2 regions of the Thalassospira sp. MIT121401 genome follow, and region 1 is predicted to be linked to the other one. Evidence: riboswitches for the same ligand, from Rfam matches in the RefSeq annotation. Region 1 holds a riboswitch; the other holds the start of a gene.

Region 1 (10,115 bases):
TTTCGAAGCGATGTCGGGAATCTCGACCACCGGGTCGACCGTTATTGTCGGGCTTGATACGGCCCCGCCGGGGATATTGTTGTGGCGCGCATTGTTGCAGTGGCTTGGCGGGATCGGGATCATTGTGATGGCGATTGCCGTCATGCCGATGCTGCGTGTTGGCGGGATGCAGCTTTTCCGGATGGAAAACTCCGACAAGTCGGACAAGGCATTCCCGCGCGCGACCCAAATCGCCATGGGCATCGCTATGCTGTATCTGAGTTTTACCGCATTGTGGGCGATCCTGTTGTGGTGGGCGGGCATGACGCCGTTTGATGCGATTGCCCATGCCATGACCACGATTGCCACAGGCGGCTTTTCGACCAAGGATGCATCGGTCGGGCATTTCGACAGTGCAGCAATTGACGTCATCATCACGCTTGGCATGGCGACGGGTGCATTGCCATTCATTCTGTATTTGCAGATGTTGCGCGGGCAGGGCAATGCGCTTTTCCGCGACAGTCAGGTCCGTTGGTTTTTGACCATTGCCGTTTCGATCATTGTCGGATTGGCGTTTTGGCATTCGGAAACCAATGGTGTGCCGTTCCTTCATGCGTTGCGCTATACATCATTCAACATCGTGTCGGTGATGACCGGAACGGGTTATGCGACGACCGATTACGGCCTTTGGGGGCCATTCGCGGTTACGGTGTTCTTCTTTGTGATGTTTGTCGGGGGCTGTGCAGGGTCGACGACCTGCGGGGTCAAGATATTCCGTCTTCAGGTGCTTTATGAAATCGCCAAAATTCAGTTGTCGCACATGTTGCGGCCGCACGGGGTGTTCATTGCCTATTACAACCGCAAACCGCTTTCAGAAGATGTTACAGAATCGGTTTTGAGCTTCTTCTTCCTGTTTGTGTTCTGCTTTGTTGTGCTGGCAGCGGCCCTTGGGGCGATGGGGCTGGACTTCATTACAGCGGTTTCCAGTGCCGGCACGGCCATTGCCAATGTTGGTCCGGGCCTTGGCCCGATTGTCGGGCCATCGGGGAACTTTGCGACCCTGCCGGACGGGGCAAAATGGTTGATGTCGATCGGTATGCTGATCGGGCGCCTGGAAGTCTTTACGGTCTTGGTTCTGTTGTTCCCGGCCTTTTGGCGCGACTGATCGATCGCCTTTGTTTGATGATTTTAAACACCCGCAGGTATCGCGCCTGCGGGTGTTTTGATTCGGGCCTGTTGACGAGTTAGGACGATTGACCTAATCTTCGAAATAGGACACATGTCCTAGTCATTCAAAAGCAGGAAAAGCAATGTCAACGCGCGACCGGATCATCGAGACAGCAGATCGTCTTTTTTATCAGCAAGGGTTCGAAGCAACTTCCTTTGCCGATATCGCAAGTGCGGTTGGTATTTCACGGGGCAATTTTTACCATCACTTCAAAACCAAGGATGACATCCTTGATGCGGTGATCAATCAGCGCCTGGCGAATACCGAACAGATGCTTGACCACTGGGAAGTCACTGGCAACGACCCGGCTGAGCGTATCCGAAGCTTTATCCATATCCTGATCGTCAATGGTGAGAAGATCCGAAAGTTCGGCTGCCCGGTTGGCACCCTGTCATCGGAGCTGGCAAAGCTTAACCATTCGGCGCACAGCGATGCCGCCGCATTGTTCACCCTGTTTAGAACCTGGTTGGGCCGGCAGTTTTCGGCCCTTGGCTTTGGCGCCAAATCCGATGGATTGGCAATGCATATTCTTGGGCGCAGTCAAGGTGTCGCCACCCTTGCAAACGCCTTTGACGACAATGGGTTTCTTCAAAGTGAAGTGACGCTGATGTGTGACTGGCTTGATGGCCAGATCGCCGATCTCAACAGATCTGCTCAATCGTGAACAGGGAATGCAAAGATGTTTGTCGTATTGCTTAAATTTGCGGAAAACCGCAGCCGTGCCGGAGAATTTATGGACGGTCATAAATCCTGGATCCAGAAGGGATTGGCGGACGGCGTGTTTCTGGTTGTCGGAAGTTTACAGCCCAATTTGGGTGGCGCGGTTCTTGCCCATGGCGTCACGCGTGAAGATCTCCAGGCCCGGGTCGATCAGGATCCGTTTGTGATTGAAGGCATCGTATCGGCAGAGATCATTGAAATTGCGCCCGGGCAGACCGATCCGCGGCTTGAATTTTTAAAGGCGTGAGCAATGGACAGGATTGTGACCGGGCCGGACGGGAAATGCCGGTGTTCATGGTGTGATGCAGCGCCGGAATTCAACGCATATCATGACACCGAATGGGGATTTCCGGTTACGAATGATCGACGTCTGTTCGAAAAGATCTGTCTGGAGGGTTTCCAGTCGGGGCTGAGCTGGCGCACCATTTTGTCAAAGCGTGAAAATTTCCGAGCCGCCTTTGCCGATTTTGATTTTCGTCGTGTTGCGCAGTTTGATGAAACTGACATAGCGCGTCTTTTGCAAGATGCAGGGATCATTCGGCATCGCGGCAAGATCGAAGCTACGATCAACAACGCACAGCGTGCCTGTGAGATGGTCGAACGCGAAGGATCGCTTGCCGCCTATTTCTGGCGATTTGAACCGGATCCGACGGAAATCGCGACGCCGCAGACAATGTCGACATCTCCGACATCGGTGGCCTTGTCAAAAGACTTGAAAAAACGGGGTTGGAAATTTGTCGGACCGACAACCGTTTTTGCCTTCATGCAGGCAATGGGGTTGGTCAATGACCATGCGAAGGGCTGCTTTTTGAGGCCGAAAATCGAAGACATCCGCAAGTCATTCGTGCGTCCGCTATAGGATGGAACTCTGATCAGGCAGACCCAGAAATCTGTTCCGATAAAAAGACACCCCTTGCCCGGGGGGAGCAAGGGGTTGAGGGTCAGGGACCGTTTGAATGGTCCCTCGATGATAATCCGGCAAGGATTATTCAGCTGTCTGATCGTTTCTATCAACCGCAAGGCGCGTCTATTTCCAAAATCAACGCTTTTGGGGTCTTCTTGCAGGTGATTGACCGATCAGGGAAATCAATCAGGCGATACCGAGCCTTGGGTCAGGAGCGGATCGGGGATCGGGATTTCGGCCCGGCATCGCCTTGAAGACAAGGTGCCAAAGATCATTCCCAAGATAAAATTGAATATAAAAAATGTTTTGATAGATTTAAACTATCAACATGACGCATTGCGATAGGGCAATGCAGCAAAATCAGGTGATTATCGGCAGTTTTACACCGAAAACAGCGCCGTCCGGGCCTGTTGCAACGAGGCGAAGTTCGCCATTATGCGTGCTTATCAACTCCCGCGCGATGGCAAGCCCCAAGCCGGTGCCGCCTTTGCGACCACTTCCGGCAAAGGGAACGAACAGGTTTTTGATCGCCTTTTCGGGCAATCCGGGGCCATTATCCTTGATCAGAACATCAATGAAACTGCGCGACTGATCCGATTCGTCGCTTGTTTTTCCGGCAATCGGATTTGACCATGTGACAGTGACGATGTCTGCCCCCGCTTCGAGCGGGTTGCGGATCAGGTTGCTGAAGGCGCGAAACAGCATGTCATAATCTGCCTCAAGCATAACATCGTCGGGCAAATCGATGTCGATGCGCGCGGTGCAGGGTTCGGCTTTATCGCCAAGATCACGACCAGCGGCCCCATCCATCAGGTTTTCCGATTTCTGCAACAGAATCTGATCGCGGATCTCCTCGATCAGCTCAATCAGCGTGAATTTCGCCAGATCACGAGGTGCCGGGGTTTCGCGGGCAAAGGACAATGTTTGCTCACTGATATAAACCGCGCGCTCCATCGAAGACAGCAGTCGGGGCACAACTGCGCGGACTTCGTCATCCTGACTTTTGGCGAGCTGCTCTGTCATCAGCATCGATGTCGCCAATGCATTGCGCAAATCATGACTGATTTTGGTGGCCGCCGTTCCCAAAGCAGCCAGACGTCGGCGCTGATTGAGCATCGCCTGGATGTCTTGCTGCATGATGGCCAGCTCCTGACGGGCGACACCGATTTCATCATCGCGCAGACCCGGTGTGATCAGCGATGATTTGTCCTGGGGGTTTTCGCGAAACCGGATCATGTCATGTGTCAGTGTGCGCATTGGACGCACCAGCAACCGATTGAGGGCAAAATAGACCAGACCAGCCGTAAAGAACGAAATCATCAGCGACAGGCCAAACACCCGCCAGCCAAAATTGCGCATTGCCTTGGTCAGTGCTTTTTCATGAACCAGAATTTCAATTTCGAAATCCGGTGCCATTGACGGCATGCCGATGACACGCAGCATGCGGTCTTCGGTTTGTGCCAAGGTTGCCAGGCCTTCCATTACCGCCATCGGGATGGAAAAGTTGGTCAGATTGACGTTCTTGTCGACCTTGGCGGGCATGTCATCGCGTTGCAAAAGAAGCTTGCGGTCTTCGCGGCGCAGAATGACGGCCTCAATCCCGGCATTTGACAGCAGTTCCTTTTCAAGATCATCTGGGATCATCTGATCGGGGGTTGCTTCAAGCGCCAGGGCCGCGAGATAGCCGGAATCAAGATGTGCCTTGAGCCAGTCGACCCTGAACCGCGCAACGGACGGGGCAAAGACAAAGATCTCTGCAAGCATCACAAAACTGACCGTCAGCACCAGCAGGCGTGCGGAAAGCGATTTGGCCCATGGGGGCAATTTAAGATGCGGCCGTTCCATAAGGAGATGTTAGTCAGAGACCGTCAAAAAAGTACAGTGCTACAGAAGCTTGTTTGTCTTGATGACATCGGGCCGTTAGCCAAGCTTGAGAAGGAAACGAACAATTTTTCGGGTTCTTTCGCTAAACAGGCTGGGAGTGTACCAGGCACCGGCAACCCGTTTGGACAATTCACCAAGGGTCGGATACGGCGCGATCATGCCGGCAATCGCCCCGATTTTCATTTTCTGTGAAATCGCGAATGACCAGAGCCCGATCAACTCGCCGGCCTGACGGCCAACGATCCCGGCACCCAGAATGCGGCCTTTTGCGGTCGTGACGACCTTGATGAAACCGGTTGTATCTGCCTCGGCCCGGGCGCGATCATTTTCGGCATAATCCCATCGGACAACCCGGATACTGTCACCATATTTGGCACGCGCCGCGGTTTCGTTCATGCCAGCCTGGGCAAGTTCGGGCTGGGTATAGGTCACCCAAGGAACCGCATTGTAATTGACCTTGGCCGGGAGTTTAAACAAGGCATTTCGAATGACAATTCCGGCATCATATCCCGCCATATGGGTAAATTGCAGACCACCGGTTACGTCGCCAATCGCAAAAATCTTGCGGTTCGAGCTTCGCAGGCGTTCATCAACGATGATACCGGTTCGTTCATATTCAACACCTGCCTGCTCAAGGCCCAGATTTTCAACATTCGGCTTGCGTCCAGTGGCAAGCAGAAGGTGGCTGCCCTCAAGCGTGATTTCGATGCCGTCATGCTCAATGATGACACGAATGTTGTCACCGTTTGACTGGACTTCCTTGGTTTTGCTGCCTTCATACAGGGTGATACCGCTGGATTTGATATTGTCGCGGACCACAGACACCATGTCTGCATCGTCTTTTGGCAGAATGGACATCATTTCAATGACGGTCACCTTGGCGCCAAGTTGCTGATGGGCCTGTGCCATTTCAAGTCCGATCGGACCGCCGCCAATGACAATCAGATGTTCAGGGCAAACACGGTTTTCAAAAATATTCTCGTTGGTGAAATAGGGAACGGCATCAAGACCGGGGATCGGGGGCACTGCTGCGCGCGATCCGGTTGCGATGACAAAACGCTTCGCCTTGATTGTGCTGTCACCTGCAACAAGGTTGTCGGGGGCTGTGAATTTTCCTTCTGCCTGTATGACGTCGCAGCCCAGTTCTTCAAATCGTTCAACCGAATCATGGGGCGCAATGCCCGAAATTACCGAATGAACATGATCGATTGCCTGATCGAAATTGACGCTTACCGGGCCGGTTGAAATGCCAAACCGCGAAGCTTTACGTGCATTTTCGGCAGCATGACCCGCCGCCAGAAGGGCCTTGGAGGGCACGCAACCGGTATTCAGGCAGTCACCGCCCATTTTGCCCTTTTCGACCAGGACAACCTTTGCCCCCATTTGAACGGCCCCCGCCGCAACCGAAAGACCGCCAGACCCGGCACCAATGACGCAGATGTCGGTTTTGATCAATTTACTCATCTGAGCTGGCCTCATTCTTGGATTTGCGAAGTTTCTTGTAGGCAACCGGCAGCATCGCCAGAACAGCCAGGCCAATAATCGGGGTCAGAATTCGGGGTTCGAAAATGACGCCAAGATCGGGTGTCTTGCCCTGATCAAACAGGGCACCAAGACCGTCACCGATAGATGCGTAAACAAAGGTGCCCGGAATGATGCCAAGCAAGGTTCCCATGGCAAAGGAGCGCAATTTCACCCCGAGCAATGCCGGTACCAGATTGACAAGCCAGAACGGGAATATCGGGATCAGGCGCAAGACCATCAGATAGCTGAAGGCATTTTCGGAAAAGCCTTTTTCCATTTTCCGAATTGCACTGCCCGCCTTGTCATGCATGACATCGTAAAACGCGTATCGCGCGGCAAGATAAACGATGACAGCGCCAAGGGTCGCGGCACTGACGACATATGTGGTCCCGAGTACGGCACCAAACAAAAAGCCCCCGGAAATGGTCAGAATGGACCCAAGCGGCAAGGACAGGGCAACCGCAATCACGTAAATCGCCATAAAGCCCAGAATGCTGAGCACAGGTTTGCTGGCAACGAGGTCCTGCAACTGGTCGCGATTGTCACGTAACGTGTCAAAGGACAGCAAATCCAGAAGGCCGCTGCTCCAGGCGACAAGCAGGCCGCAAATCAGAACCACAAGTGGCAGCAACCGGCGCCAAAGCGGTTTGCGCGCAGCCTGATTCTGATCTGTATGTTCTGTTTTGTGGTCGGACACTGTTGGCGTCGCTGAACTGGTTTTGATCATATAATTCACGCTCTTGCATGGATCTGGTGACGGGGTGAAGAGCAAAACCCGATAAACAGGATTGCATTAATTTCGGCAAGATTAGAGCGAATTCTCGAAAGAAGCTTATGAACTGCTTTCACCATTGCGTGAGGAAATCGCGATCACCGACAAAGCATCAATGCAGACAAAGCTGCGCAGAAATCCTGATGGTCTGGTGCTTGACGTCGGGGAAATCTGGACGTATCGTCTGCGCATCGTGGGATTTGTCGACCGGCTTGCGGCCACGTAAAAAATCGCTAAAGAGGGGTAAAACGGCTTCGGCCCTGACCCATTCATGCCGGTCAGGGTTTTTTGTGCCCGGAACGCACCAATATCTTCGGGCATATTAGGAGCAAGACGATGACGACCGAAAAAAAGGCTTCCGATAACTGGCGTGCCGCGACCCGTTCCGTTCGTGGTGGTACCGCGCGCACCGGTTTCTCCGAAACGTCCGAAGCCATCTTTATGAATTCCGGATATGTGTATGAAACCGCCGCCGAGGCCGAGGCCTCCTTTGATGGCAGTGGTCCGGAACGCTATGTCTATTCACGTTTTGCCAATCCGACCGTGAACATGTTCGAGGAACGCCTTGCGTTGCTCGAAGGCGCGAAATACTGCCGGGCGACCGCATCTGGCATGTCGGCGGTGTGGAATGCGCTTGCGGCTTGTACCAAGGCAGGCGGGCGTGTTGTGGGTTCGCGCGCATTGTTCGGGTCTTGTGAATTCATCCTGACCACGCTTTTGCCCCGCTTTGGTGTTGAAACCGAACTGGTCGACGGTACGGATCACGCCGCATGGGAAGAAGCCCTTTCCAAGCCGGCCGATGCGGTCTTTCTTGAAACGCCGTCCAACCCGACCCTGGAAGTTCTTGATATCGCCTTTATCGCCGATCTGGCGCACAAGGCAGGTGCGAAAGTCGTGGTCGATAACGTTTTCGCGACCCCGATCCTGCAAAAGCCGATGGAACTGGGGGCTGATATTGTTGTCTATTCCGCGACCAAGCATATTGATGGTCAGGGGCGCTGTCTTGGCGGGGCCATCCTGTTTAACGACAAGGAATGGCATGACGAACACCTGACGACATTCCTGCGTCACACCGGGCCGAGCATGAGCCCGTTCAACGCCTGGGTGCTTCTCAAAGGTCTTGAAACACTTAGCCTGCGTGTGGACCAGCATATCCGCAATGCATCGGCATTGGCGGAATTCCTGTCGGAACAGCCGCAAGTGTCGCGCGTTATCTATCCGGGACTGAAAAGTCACCCGCAGCATGAACTGGCAATGAAACAGATGTCTGGTCGGGGCGGTGGATTGATCGCGATTGAGCTTGCCGGGGGCAAGAAAGCAGCCTTTTCGTTGCTTGATAACCTCAATCTGATTGATATATCCAACAATCTCGGCGATGCCAAAAGTCTGGCCACCCATCCCTGGACGACAACGCATCAGCGTGTCCCGGCCGAGGACAAAATCACGATGGGCATTACCGAGGGCATGCTGCGTTTGTCTGTTGGTCTGGAAGACATTGATGATCTGAAAGAAGATCTGCTGGCGGCCCTTTCCGTATAACGGATGGTGATACGGTAATCCTGATATCGGAACGGCCCGTACAATGTGCGGGCCGTTGCTTTTAGAAGGGTGTTTTGGCGGCCTGGCAGTAGCGGCGAAACTGTTTCGCAACTATTGTGACAGGCCACTGGTACTTCTTATGCAGACTGTCTACATATGGCTCATCAATTGTGATCTTGGCTGACAGAAGATGAATGGAACACATTTGGCCTGGAGACGTGCATGTATTCGACCGTAACCCACGACATCAAGGTTTCGGTGCAACCCGTATTCCTTGAGGATGAATCCGATCCTGATACCCATCGCTATGTTTGGGCCTATCGGATCGAGATTGAAAACCTCGGATCCAAAACCGTCCAGTTGCTTAGTCGCTACTGGCGGATTACGGATTCACGCGGGGAAACCCAGGAGGTCAAAGGCCCGGGTGTTGTCGGCGAACAGCCCGTCCTCGCAGGTGGGGAACGTTTCAACTATACCAGTGGTGCGCCACTGGCGACGCCAAGTGGCTTTATGGTTGGGACCTATGAGATGATGGACATGGACGGCAATCATTTTGATATTGCCATTCCTGCCTTTTCTCTGGACAGTCCCCATGGGCAACATACTGTGAACTGATATAAAAGCGGGTCAGGAGCCCCACCAAGCCGGGATTTATCCCGCACGGAAATGACAAAAGGATTTAGTATGTGCAGCGAACATAGCGCCGTGAAACGTCCAACACGCGAAGAAGCAGAAGATGCGGTGCGGACCCTTCTTCGCTGGGCGGGGGACGATCCCGACCGCGAAGGATTGCGTGGGACGCCCGATCGTGTGGTGCGTTCTTATGGCGAATTCTTTGCGGGCTACCAGCAGGACCCGGCCGAGATTCTGCGGCGGACTTTTGAAGAAACCGACGGCTATGACGAAATGGTTGTCCTGCGTGACATCCGCGTTGAGTCATATTGCGAACACCACATGGTGCCGATCATCGGTGTCGCACATGTCGCCTATCTGCCGCGTAAGCGCGTTGTTGGCATTTCCAAACTGGCCCGTGTTGTCGAAGTCTATTCCAAACGGTTGCAGATTCAGGAAAAAATGACAGCACAGGTCGCTAACACCATTCAGGAAGAGCTTGATCCGCTTGGTGTTGCTGTGGTGATTGATGCCAACCACCAGTGCATGAGCACCCGCGGCGTGCACAAAACCGGCGTATCAATGGTCACCAGCCGGATGCTCGGTGCATTCCGCGATGATCCGATTACCCGTCGTGAATTTTTCGCGATGATCGGTCGCTAATCGCGCCGATAGCACATTGAATGACAAAGGCCGCAGCATTTCGGGTGCTGCGGCCTTTTTATTGGCAGTGTCTTGCGACAGGCCTGTTGCCTATTCGCGGAAACTGCTGTGGCAGGATTTGCAGGTCCGCAATGCCGAGCCCAGCGCGCCCTTGAAGGCATCTTCCGAGCCGTTATTGGCTGCAACCGTTTTGAGTTCCGATGCACTGGTTTCAAGCTCGATGGCAAGGTCGTTGAATTTTGACCAGTCCGACCAGATATCGGCATGGGCTTCCGATGGCTTTCCGTCGC
Region 2 (10,115 bases), 2.1 Mb from region 1:
CAGCCACATCAAGTGTCGCCAGTAGATCGGCAAGATCCTTTGCCTGATCCTGAATGACGCTGTCATTGTAGTTTTTTTCGATGTCACGCAGCGGTGCAACCGCAGCCGACGTGCCATAGGACGAAAGGTAACTTAGACTGCCAGCGAGTTGCCAACTTTGCCATTTCTTCCAGGCACCCGCCTTAAGGTCATCGATCAGTGGCCCCGCAATTGTCCCACCAAAGGAATATAATATCTGACTGACGGAATTGGCATGCGGAAAACCGGAAACCCTTGACGCCTGTGCTGTCGCCAAATCAGCTATTTGCTTTAGTGCTTGTTGATAGTCGCTTTGGGCAGTCATTTCTGAAATCCTTTTTGGATATCCGAAGGGTCAGGCATCAACTGCCGTCCACCAATCTTCGTAGCGCGCAGCACCAAATGCAGTCTGGCCATCATAAGGTGTGCGCAGTTCGTTGGTGCCGCAATGAATTTCACCATGCGCGACATGATAGTCGTTCCAGTCATCAATGAAGACGCATGTATGCGTAACCCCGGCTGTGGCGAGCTTGGTTTTCAAATCCTGTTCAAACAGGTCATAGCCGTTTTTGTCTTCGTCTCGCGCGGCTGCCATGTCATGTCCCGGTGCTTCGATCCACGGACCAAAGGGCTTGGGCACATAAAGGCGATTGTTGCCGACAAACATGTTGGGCATATCGGCTGTCAGTGCGCCAGTCCGGAACCCGTTATTCTTGCCAGGAAAGACGTTGAAACCATGGTCATCGCCCCCAACGCGCCAACTGATAAAGTCATTAATAAGGGTTGGGCGATTTTCGTCAATTTGGTGACAGGGATAAAAAATCACAGGTACGCGGATGATATCGCTATCATCAAGGTCAAAGGCATCTTTAAGCAGCCTGACATTACGGCCGATGACCTGTTCGATGCCGTTTAAATTCCAGTTTCGCAATTGCGCATAGGTGTATGCGCCGCTTCCATCCGGGTTTGCCAATGGTGCATTGCCGTTGCCCAACAAATCATTGATGGTGCAGGCAACACTGGTCCCTCCGATGCGCAGATTGGTATAGCCAAATGTGCTTGTTCCAGTGTTCCAGGCCGGGCGTTGCATGACCTTTGCCGCACCGTGCGCTCCCTGGTTGGTTGTCATAAGGTCGTAGGCAGCCTTGGGACTGGCAATCAGAAGTTTCCATTTCTTGAATGCATTTGCTCCGGCAGCATATGGCACGAACGTCATCATTTCATCGACGTGCCCGACGGACAGCCAGTCGGTATCGAGTGCTATGGCTGCTTGCATGTTCTGGGCATCGAAAAAGGCGCGGGTGCTAAAATTCACCCGGCTGTAGACGTTGTCACCATAGTAGATGCGACCATAAAGATACTCGGTCGTTCCCGCGTTTGTGGTTTTCTTGACAGGCGGGGTTACGCCGATATTGCCGCCGGAGTTGCCATCATTTAAGTGGTCATTTCTGCTGCCGGCAGCCGGGTAGGTTACCCCTACACTCGCACTAAGCAGCGTTTCATAAACCCAGTTCTGAAGCGGTCGTAGACGGAATGTCTTCATGAAGACCTGCTTTTCCTCGACCGCGCCGTTATTGCCAGGCCATGCGGTATGGCCCGATACAATTGTGTCTCTCAACCATCTGTCATCATCATTTGCCAGTGGACTGTCAGGGTCGTCCCGCCAGGTGTTGACGTCCAGATATGGGACGCCAGTCGGGGTGGCATTTTCCGGGTCGGCGAGGTTTACTGCAACGCCGTCCGCGAGAGCAACTGCACCAAGCGCAGTGCGAAAAGCTAGATTTCCAGCATCGGCGACATACAGGTCTGTCGGTGTCTGGAGGTGATGATTGCCAATCCAGCGTGCCGCAACAATCTTTTCCGAGAACCAGTAACTGCGAACAGAGGGCCCCGTCACTTCGGGCTGAATGACTTCAAGGGCTATATGCCCGTCCCCTCTGCGAAATCCGTTTCCGGCAAAGCGCACGGCTTCAATGCCATAAGACTTGGTTGCGCCAAGTGTATTGGCTTTGATCTCTGTCTCGAAATCAGTTTCAGGACCAAGAATTTCTGTGCTGTTGTTTGCAATCCCGTTGAAAACGCGGAAATGCTGCTGTGGTGGCGCGGTTCCAATGCCGTTGTTTTTCAGGCTGAGCCGAAGTTTCCAGTCAGGCGAGATTGGATCATTTGCCCCAACCCGGACAAGCTTGATCTGCATATGGGCAATGTCATGGTCACGGTCATTGTTACCATTCACATTCTTATCCTGATTGTCCGCATAGCCGGGGGCCGTGTTTGACCCATCAGAATTGCAATTAACCGGGATGATTGCGCCAACGCCTGCTGTGCCAAATGTAATGGCAGGCGGATTTGACCGATTTATGGGGCCCGCATCGGGGTCAACAACACCGTCACGATCCCGATCAGTGTGAAGCGTGAAATAGGCTACGGCCAGTGAAACTGCCTTGTTTATATCCGGACCTGTTACCTGGAAAGCTTCTTCAACCGGGATAAATCCGGCACCTGAAACCTTCAAAACCCAATTGCCATTGTCGAGATCAAAAGCGCGGTCCAGGGTGCGTGCCAAAGGTGTAAAGGTCGCGTTCCAGACAGATTGGCCACCGTTCCGGGTAAGGGTGACGCGAACAATATTGAATGGATAGTTGCCATCCGGTGCCGTCAGGCGAAGTGAATATCGTGCCATTTAGCCCTCCTTCCCGGGAGCAGTGTCTTCAGATTGCATGGGCGATGAAATGTCGCTTTCGGCTGACAGGCGCTGGGCGATGCTTGCATTCAACAGGATGGCGAGCCGGTCATCCACCGTCCCCAGTGATGTGTCGGCAAGTATTTCAGAAGCCCATGCAGGCGCTTTTGACTGGTCGAATATGTCCGGCCCGTCTTTGAAATAGATTTCGCAATAATCAAGAATGCCCTGTCCCGTCTTGACGCCGAGTGTCAACGCGGCCTTCGTCGCCACAGCGGCTTTGCTCGCAAGCTCAGCGTCATCGTATTGCGCGACCGACATTGGCACTGATGTGCGCAAATATCCCGGCACCTCATCGATTACTGTTTGAAGTGCAGGTTCTGGGACAGGTTCAAGGCCGGGTGTCGGTGTGGGCGTCGGTTCCGGCTTTGGTGTTGGTTGTGGGGTTGGTTGGGGCTGGGGTTTTGGATCGGGCTGCGGTGTGGGAGCTGGCTTGGTGCCACTTTCCAACTTCGCGACCGCCTGTGCTTCCTGGGTCAGCAGGCTGTTGACTTCATCGGCAAAGCGTTTCTCTGCCTGATAGCGTGACGTGGCGCTGGCATCGAATTTCTGTTTGCTGAAGATGCTCATGGATTTCAGGCGTTCTGCATCCTGTGCGCCAAAGGCAGACAGGGTGGCTGCGATTTGACCGGCGCCGGATTGCAGGCGCGATGACAGGTTGGCGGCATCCGGGCATTTGCCACTGACAAGGGCAGTGTCCCCTTCGGCGGCGAGCTTTTGCAGCGACGCTGTTTCCGAGGACAGTGTTGAAAGCTGTGCCTTGGTGCGTACATCAACCTTGTTGCCCGTTACCGTTACCACGGTCGGGTATTGCGCCAGGGTTCTGGCAAGGTCACTGATCCGGTCGGCATAGGCCATCTGTCCAATCCCGCATTGATGTTGACCAGAACTAGACGAGGGAAGCGGGCATTTGTGATGCCGTGGCGGCGAGGTTATTTAAACAAAATTTTAGTGTTGTATATTTGCCGATCATAAAAGCCATGCGTAAAATGCATGATCATTGCCATTGATGAACTGCGTTCAGTGGGGTACACAGGTTACATCGAACGCGCCGATTTGCTCCTCAGCTTGCGGGCGCGATAAAAATGCGGCTAAAGCGAGAGGGCGTATATGCTCCGTATGTACGACCGCCTCGGTGAAGCCGCGGCGGTTTTTTTGTATCTACGGAAAGGTTGAGGTCCATGATCAGGCTCTCGAACGTCCAGAAGACTTATCCTGCACGACGTGGCAGTGACGAACATACGGCGCTGCGCGGTATCGATCTTGATATCGCAGCCGGCGAGATTGTTGGTGTCATTGGCCGTTCCGGTGCCGGGAAATCCACCCTGATCCGTTGCATCAACCTGCTTGAAACGCCGACTTCGGGTTCGGTGATTGTGGATGGCACCGACGTTACCAAGCTTTCCAACCGTGACCTGCCGCTGTTTCGGCGTCAGCTGGGCATGGTGTTTCAGCACTTCAATCTTCTGTCGTCGCGCACGGTCTATGACAATATCGCATTGCCGCTTGAACTGGCCGGTGCCAGCAAGGCCGAGATTGCCGCAGCCGTCGATCCGCTGTTGCCGCTGGTCGGGCTTGAGGAAAAGCGTGACCGTTATCCAGCCGAACTGTCCGGTGGCCAGAAACAGCGCGTCGGCATTGCACGCGCGCTGTCATCAAGCCCGAAGGTTTTGCTGTGTGACGAGGTCACCTCGGCCCTGGATCCGGAAACCACCCGTCAGATCCTTAATCTGCTTAAGGACATCAACAAACGCCTTGGTCTGACCATGGTGGTGATCACCCATGAAATGGCGGTGGTCAAGGCGCTCTGTGATCGTGTGGCGGTGATGGATGGCGGGGTGATTGTCGAAGAAGGACTGGTTGACGGCATCTTTGCCAACCCGGCCCATGACACCACCAAATCGCTTCTGGCCGATGAATTTGTCGAATTTCGCGCCGGTCAATCCAGCGACCAATCCAACGGGCAGGAGGGTTAATCATGTTTTCAACACTCGCACCGATCTTGCTTCAGGCAACCGGCGAAACCCTTTATATGGTGGCGGCTGCCTTGGCGCTTGGCACCTCGATGGGGTTGCCGCTTGGCGTGCTTCTGGCGACGTCCGGCCGGGGGGAGCTGTTTGAAGCCCTTTGGTTCCAGCGCATCTTTGGCCCGATCGTCAATGCGACCCGTTCCGTGCCCTTCATCATTCTGGCCGTTGCGATCATTCCGTTTACCCGGTTTGTCGTCGGCACCTCGATCGGCACATCTGCGGCGATTGTCCCGCTGACCGTGGCGGCGATCCCGTTCATCGCACGCATCATCGAAGGCGCCATTCGCGAAGTCGATAGCGGCCTGATCGAAGCTGCCCAGGCCATGGGCGCCCGCCCGGTTCAGGTCGTGACCAAGGTGCTTCTGCCCGAAGCCTTGCCCGGCATTATTCATGGCCTGACCCTGACCGCTGTCACCCTGATCGGGTATTCGGCGATGGTCGGTGCGGTTGGTGCCGGTGGTCTTGGTGATCTTGGCATTCGGTATGGCTATCAGCGGTTCCGCCCCGATGTGATGGCGGCTGTGGTGATTACCCTGATTGTGGTTGTGCAGGCGGTCCAAAGCTCCGGCGACTGGATGGCGCGCAAAGCCGACAAACGGAATATATGAGGAACCCTCATATTTTGAAATTCCCGCAAAAAACAGCGAAAACAAGGAGTTTTTACAATGCGGTTTCTGCTTAAACTGACGGCTGCGGCCGTTCTGGCATCGGCCCTGACCGGTCAGGCACTTGCCAACGAAAAAATCAAAATCGGCGTTACCCCGGGTGCGCATGAAGAAGTCATGGAAGAAGTCGTCAAGGTTGCGGCGACCAAGGGCCTTGATATCGAAATCGTCAGCTTCTCGGATTATGTCATTCCGAACCAGGCGCTTGATGATGGCGACCTTCAGGCCAACAGCTTCCAGCACAAGCCGTATCTGGACAACCAGATCAAGGATCGTGGCTATGACCTGGCCGTTGTCGGTTACAACATCCTGACCCCGATGGGCATTTATTCCGACAAGATCAAAAGCCTGGACGAGCTTGAAGACGGTGCCGAAATCGGTATCCCGAATGACCCGACCAATGGCGGTCGTGCGCTTCTGGTGCTGCAGGCACAGGGCTTGATCAAGGTTGATCCGTCTGTCGGTCTGGTTGTCAGCCCGCTTGACGTGATTGAAAACCCGAAAAACATTCGCTTTGTCGAACTGGACGCAGCACAGTTGCCGCGTTCGCTGGCGGATCTTGATGCCTCGGCGATCAACACCAACTACGCGCTTGAAGCCGGTCTGAACCCGATCAAGGATTCGATCGCGATCGAAGGCAATGACAGCCCGTATGCCAACGTGATCGTCACCCGCACCCAGGACAAGGACGCACCGTGGGTCAAAACCCTGGTTGAATCCTATCACGATGATGCGATCCGTCAGTTCATCGAAACCAAATACGAAGGTTCGGTGCTTCCGGTCTTTAAAATTACTGAATAATCAGCCTGATTATTAAATCTGGCTGAATAGTCAAAACACCCGCGCGCCAATCCGGTTCGCGGGTGTTTTACGTTCTAACCATCCGCGTGATCCGTACCGGATCGCGTCGTCCGGTCTACATGTCATTTGACATCATCCTGTCTTATCTCTGATCAGGATGACTTACGACAGACCACGGCTGGATCGGTCGGGGAAGGGCAGGGACGGTGATTTGGAGTGCGGCGTCAGGGCTTCGGCCAGTTTAGGGTGTTTATATCCATTTCTGCCCATTTAGGCGTGCTTCAGCTCTCTTGAGTCCGATCCCAGCCTGACCCGCACTCGGACACGGACTAGGATCGGCCCGATGCCTTTCAGTTCAGCCTGCAAGCTTGGGATGTCCGGCACGGCTTGGTTCAGTCCAGCCCAGCCCAGTTCAGTTCAGTTCAGTTCATTTCAGTTCAGTTCAGGGTCATTGCGCCCTGCCAGGCGGTCAGAAGGGCGACGCCGATGAATAATGCCCCGGCGGCGCGACCGATGAAGATGGTTGCGGTCGGGTTGCCGGTGATCAGCGTGCGGCTTGTGCCCGCCGCAAATGCGAGTGCGCCATAGACAGCAAGCTGGACCGCCGCCGTCATGATCCCCATTACCAGTGCCTGTGACCAAAGTGGTCCGTATTGCGGACGGATGAATTGCGGGTAGACGGCGAAAATAAACAAATAGGCCTTGGGATTGAGCATGCAGGTAATCATGCCCTGGCGAAAGGCGATCCAGAGTGAAGACGGTCTGGCTGCCCGGATGGCCCCGACCGTGATGGCACTTTTGATCAGGGTTACACCAATCCAGATCATATAGGCCGCACCGGCAAACAGCATGACATTCAAAAGCCATGGCGCAATCGCCAGAAGGGCGCTGATGCCAATCGCGCCAAGCAGGGTGTGATAAACACCGCCCAGCATGATGCCGGCGGTGGCCGAAAGCCCGGCACGCCGCCCGCCGGTCAGCGCATTGGCAATGACAAAAAACATGTCCATGCCAGGCACGATAATGATGCCCGACAGCAGAACGAAAAAGAGCCAGAGGTTTTCAACATAAGTCATGGGTGTCATGAGTGTCATGGGGGCCTTGCCTGATGAATAAAGGTTGTGATGGGGGAAAGGTAGCAGGGGGCTGCTGACAGGATCATGTCAGGATGATTGGCCAATGCGCGGTATCGTCATTGCGCGATTGTGGCGTCAGGGTGCCGGGGCATGGAGACAATATCGTGTGATCAACCCGACAAGCGGTATGCGAATGCCGGTTGATGCGTTATGATTTGTTGAAATCATTGTTATGAATAGGGTTTCCATAACGGTGCCAGCCAGAAATGGCTTGGAAAATGGTTCATCAAACAGCGGGAAAGCGATGATCAGATTCGGTCATGTGAAGTCATTTCTGGTGTGTTTCGCACCGCTGAGTGCCGTGTTCCTGGCTGTCGTCGGGTTGCTGTCATGGGAAGGCAGTGCCGTGCGCGAAAAGGTCATTTCTGATGATCAGCGTTATGCACTGGAAAAGTCGATATCAGTATTGCGCGAACGCATCGATATCGTGGTTTCCGATCTTTTGATCCTGTCAGAAAGCCAGCAGATCGATGCGGTGATCGCCGGAACGGCCAGTCTTGATCAGGTGGCGGACGAGTTTGCGGTCTTTTCGCTGCGGCGGGGGATTTATGACCAGATCAGGCTGCTTGACAATGACGGTATGGAAATCGTGCGCGTCAATTACGGCAGCGGCATTCCGTTTGCCGTGCCCAGACGCGAACTTCAGAACAAAAGCGAACGACCCTATTTCCAGCTGGCCCGCAATGCGCCGCGCGGGACGATCTATATATCGGGTGTCGATCTGAACGAGGAGTTTGGCCAGATCGAAAAGCCGATCAAGCCGGTTATCCGGCTGTCGGCACCGGTCTTTGACCGGTTCGGGGAACGCCATGGCGTTGTGGTCTTGAACCTTCGGGCGGCATCGACACTTGAAGAAGTGGTCAAGTCGCTGAAACTTGACGGGGCAGAGCCGTTTGTTCTGGATGGCGATGGCGGCTGGATGCTGGGCGGCAAGCCGGGCGAAAACTGGGCCGAGGAACTGACCGGGATGCCCGCGGTGATCGGTGACCGTTACCCGAAGGCCTGGGAAAGCATGCAACTGGGATTGCAAAGTTTCCGGGTTGATAGCGGTTTCTATTCGGTCCAGCGGCTTGATGTTTCCGATCTTCTTCTGGCCCGCAATTCCAACCGGTCCCTGTCGGTGATCTTTGGCAGTGATCAGGAAAAAAGCAGCCGGCTGAACCTGTATGTCGGGGCACGGTTGCCCAATGACGTGCTTGAACAGTTGCTGTCGCCCGAACGTGACACGCTGACGATTGTTTCGACCGCGTTCATTTTCCTGATTGCGATCGGCAGTGCGGCCTATGCCTGGACCCGTCAGAACCAGATCGTTGCAAGCTTTGACGCGCGCTTATCCGAACAGGTTCTGCGGGCATCAAAAAACAGTGTGGTTGTCGCCGATGACACGGGCACGATCCTTAAGGTCAATCCGGGCTTTACCGCGATGACCGGATATTTGCCAAACGAGGCAATCGGAAAGCCGTTATCATTCCTGCGTGCCCAGCGCGAAAATGCCGAGGCACTCGACGAGATCCTGATGGCGGCGCGTGCCAATGGCACCTGGGAAGGCGAAGTGCGCAATCGCCGCAAAAGCGGGGATTTCTTTTATTCCAATGTCGTGGTTAGCGCGATTACCGATCCGACAACATCGGATGTCAATTTCGTCGAGATGGGTTTTGACATTTCACGCCACATGGAAAACGCACAGGAATTGTGGCGCCAGGCCAATCATGATGCCCTGACCGGGTTGCCCAACCGGTTGCTGTTTGAAGACCGGCTTGAAGTTGCTTGTGGTCATGCGGAAAACGAAGGCCATTCGATCGGGCTTCTTTATATTGATCTGGATGGTTTCAAACCGGTCAATGACCGTTATGGGCACGAAATCGGCGATCAGGTCCTGCGCAAGGTCGGTGAACGCATCAAGAATACCGTGCGTCAGGGCGATACGGTTGCCCGACTGGGCGGGGATGAATTTGCGGTGATTGCCGATGCGGTGAACGGACGTGATGAAGCCGAATGGGTGGCCCAGAAAATCGCGGCATCGATCCAGCGCCCGATTGAGATTGATGCCCTTAGCATCACGGTCGGGGCCAGCATCGGGATTGCTGTCTATCCCGGGGATTGCAACGAAACGATCGCGCTGATCGGATTTGCCGATGAAAAAATGTATCAGCAAAAGCGCGTGCGCAAGGCAAAGGGCAGTGACGCGGCAAGGGCACTGCATTAAGCCATCAGCGGACAATGCCGGGATTAAACAAAAAGACAGGCTGATAGAGCCTGTCTTTTTTGGTTTGGCTTGGGATGTGAGGGTGACCCACAAAGGTTACGCAACAAGCGTTTCGTATTCTTCCTGCTTTTCCATCCACTGCATTTCGATGTCGCCAAGCTGGCTTTCGATCTTGCCCAGTTCCATTTGAAGGTCGCCGAGCTTCTGGCCATTGGCGGCCTCATAAAGTTTGGGGTCGGCCATTTCGGTTTCGATTGCGGCCTTGCGCGCGGACAATTTTTCCATCTGGGATTCGAGCTTTTCGATCGCGCGTTTGACCGGGGCGGCGGCCTTGCGTTTTTCGGCGGCCTGCTGGCGTTCGGCTTTGCGGTCGCGTTTGGCGTCCTTGCCATTGGCATCGTCTTCGCCGGCCTTGTTGGCCCGGCGTTCGGCACGCGCACGATCGAGAAGATACTGGCGATATTCCGATACGTCGCCGTCAAAGGCGGTTACCGTACCATCGGCCACCAGAACCAG

What was found. A riboswitch is a leader RNA that binds a small molecule or an ion and turns the genes downstream of it on or off. The one in region 1 is predicted to bind S-adenosylmethionine.
Region 2: it holds a riboswitch for S-adenosylmethionine, as region 1 does, so the genes downstream of both, SIB88_RS09605 (methionine ABC transporter ATP-binding protein) here and metZ (O-succinylhomoserine sulfhydrylase) in region 1, are expected to answer to the same signal.

Annotation. Positions count from the first base shown of each region.
Region 1 covers NZ_CP138926.1:12,628-22,742, reverse strand. The annotation lists gene SIB88_RS00115 (TrkH family potassium uptake protein) at 1-1,144, shown strand, start outside; gene SIB88_RS00110 (TetR/AcrR family transcriptional regulator) at 1,290-1,871, shown strand; gene SIB88_RS00105 (YciI family protein) at 1,887-2,174, shown strand; gene SIB88_RS00100 (DNA-3-methyladenine glycosylase I) at 2,178-2,786, shown strand; gene SIB88_RS00095 (sensor histidine kinase) at 3,192-4,676, opposite strand; gene SIB88_RS00090 (dihydrolipoyl dehydrogenase family protein) at 4,752-6,179, opposite strand; gene SIB88_RS00085 (TVP38/TMEM64 family protein) at 6,172-6,936, opposite strand; SAM riboswitch at 7,195-7,269, shown strand; gene metZ (O-succinylhomoserine sulfhydrylase) at 7,348-8,550, shown strand; gene apaG (Co2+/Mg2+ efflux protein ApaG) at 8,773-9,165, shown strand; gene folE (GTP cyclohydrolase I FolE) at 9,235-9,825, shown strand; gene SIB88_RS00065 (c-type cytochrome) at 9,916-10,115, opposite strand, start outside.
Region 2 covers NZ_CP138926.1:2,098,068-2,108,182, forward strand. The annotation lists gene SIB88_RS09590 (hypothetical protein) at 1-343, opposite strand, end outside; gene SIB88_RS09595 (protein-arginine deiminase family protein) at 374-2,701, opposite strand; gene SIB88_RS09600 (hypothetical protein) at 2,702-3,619, opposite strand; SAM riboswitch at 3,800-3,877, shown strand; partial or broken gene SIB88_RS09605 (methionine ABC transporter ATP-binding protein) at 3,943-4,671, shown strand; gene SIB88_RS09610 (methionine ABC transporter permease) at 4,740-5,399, shown strand; gene SIB88_RS09615 (MetQ/NlpA family ABC transporter substrate-binding protein) at 5,457-6,257, shown strand; gene SIB88_RS09620 (LysE family translocator) at 6,695-7,351, opposite strand; gene SIB88_RS09625 (diguanylate cyclase domain-containing protein) at 7,638-9,599, shown strand; gene SIB88_RS09630 (ABC-F family ATP-binding cassette domain-containing protein) at 9,696-10,115, opposite strand, start outside.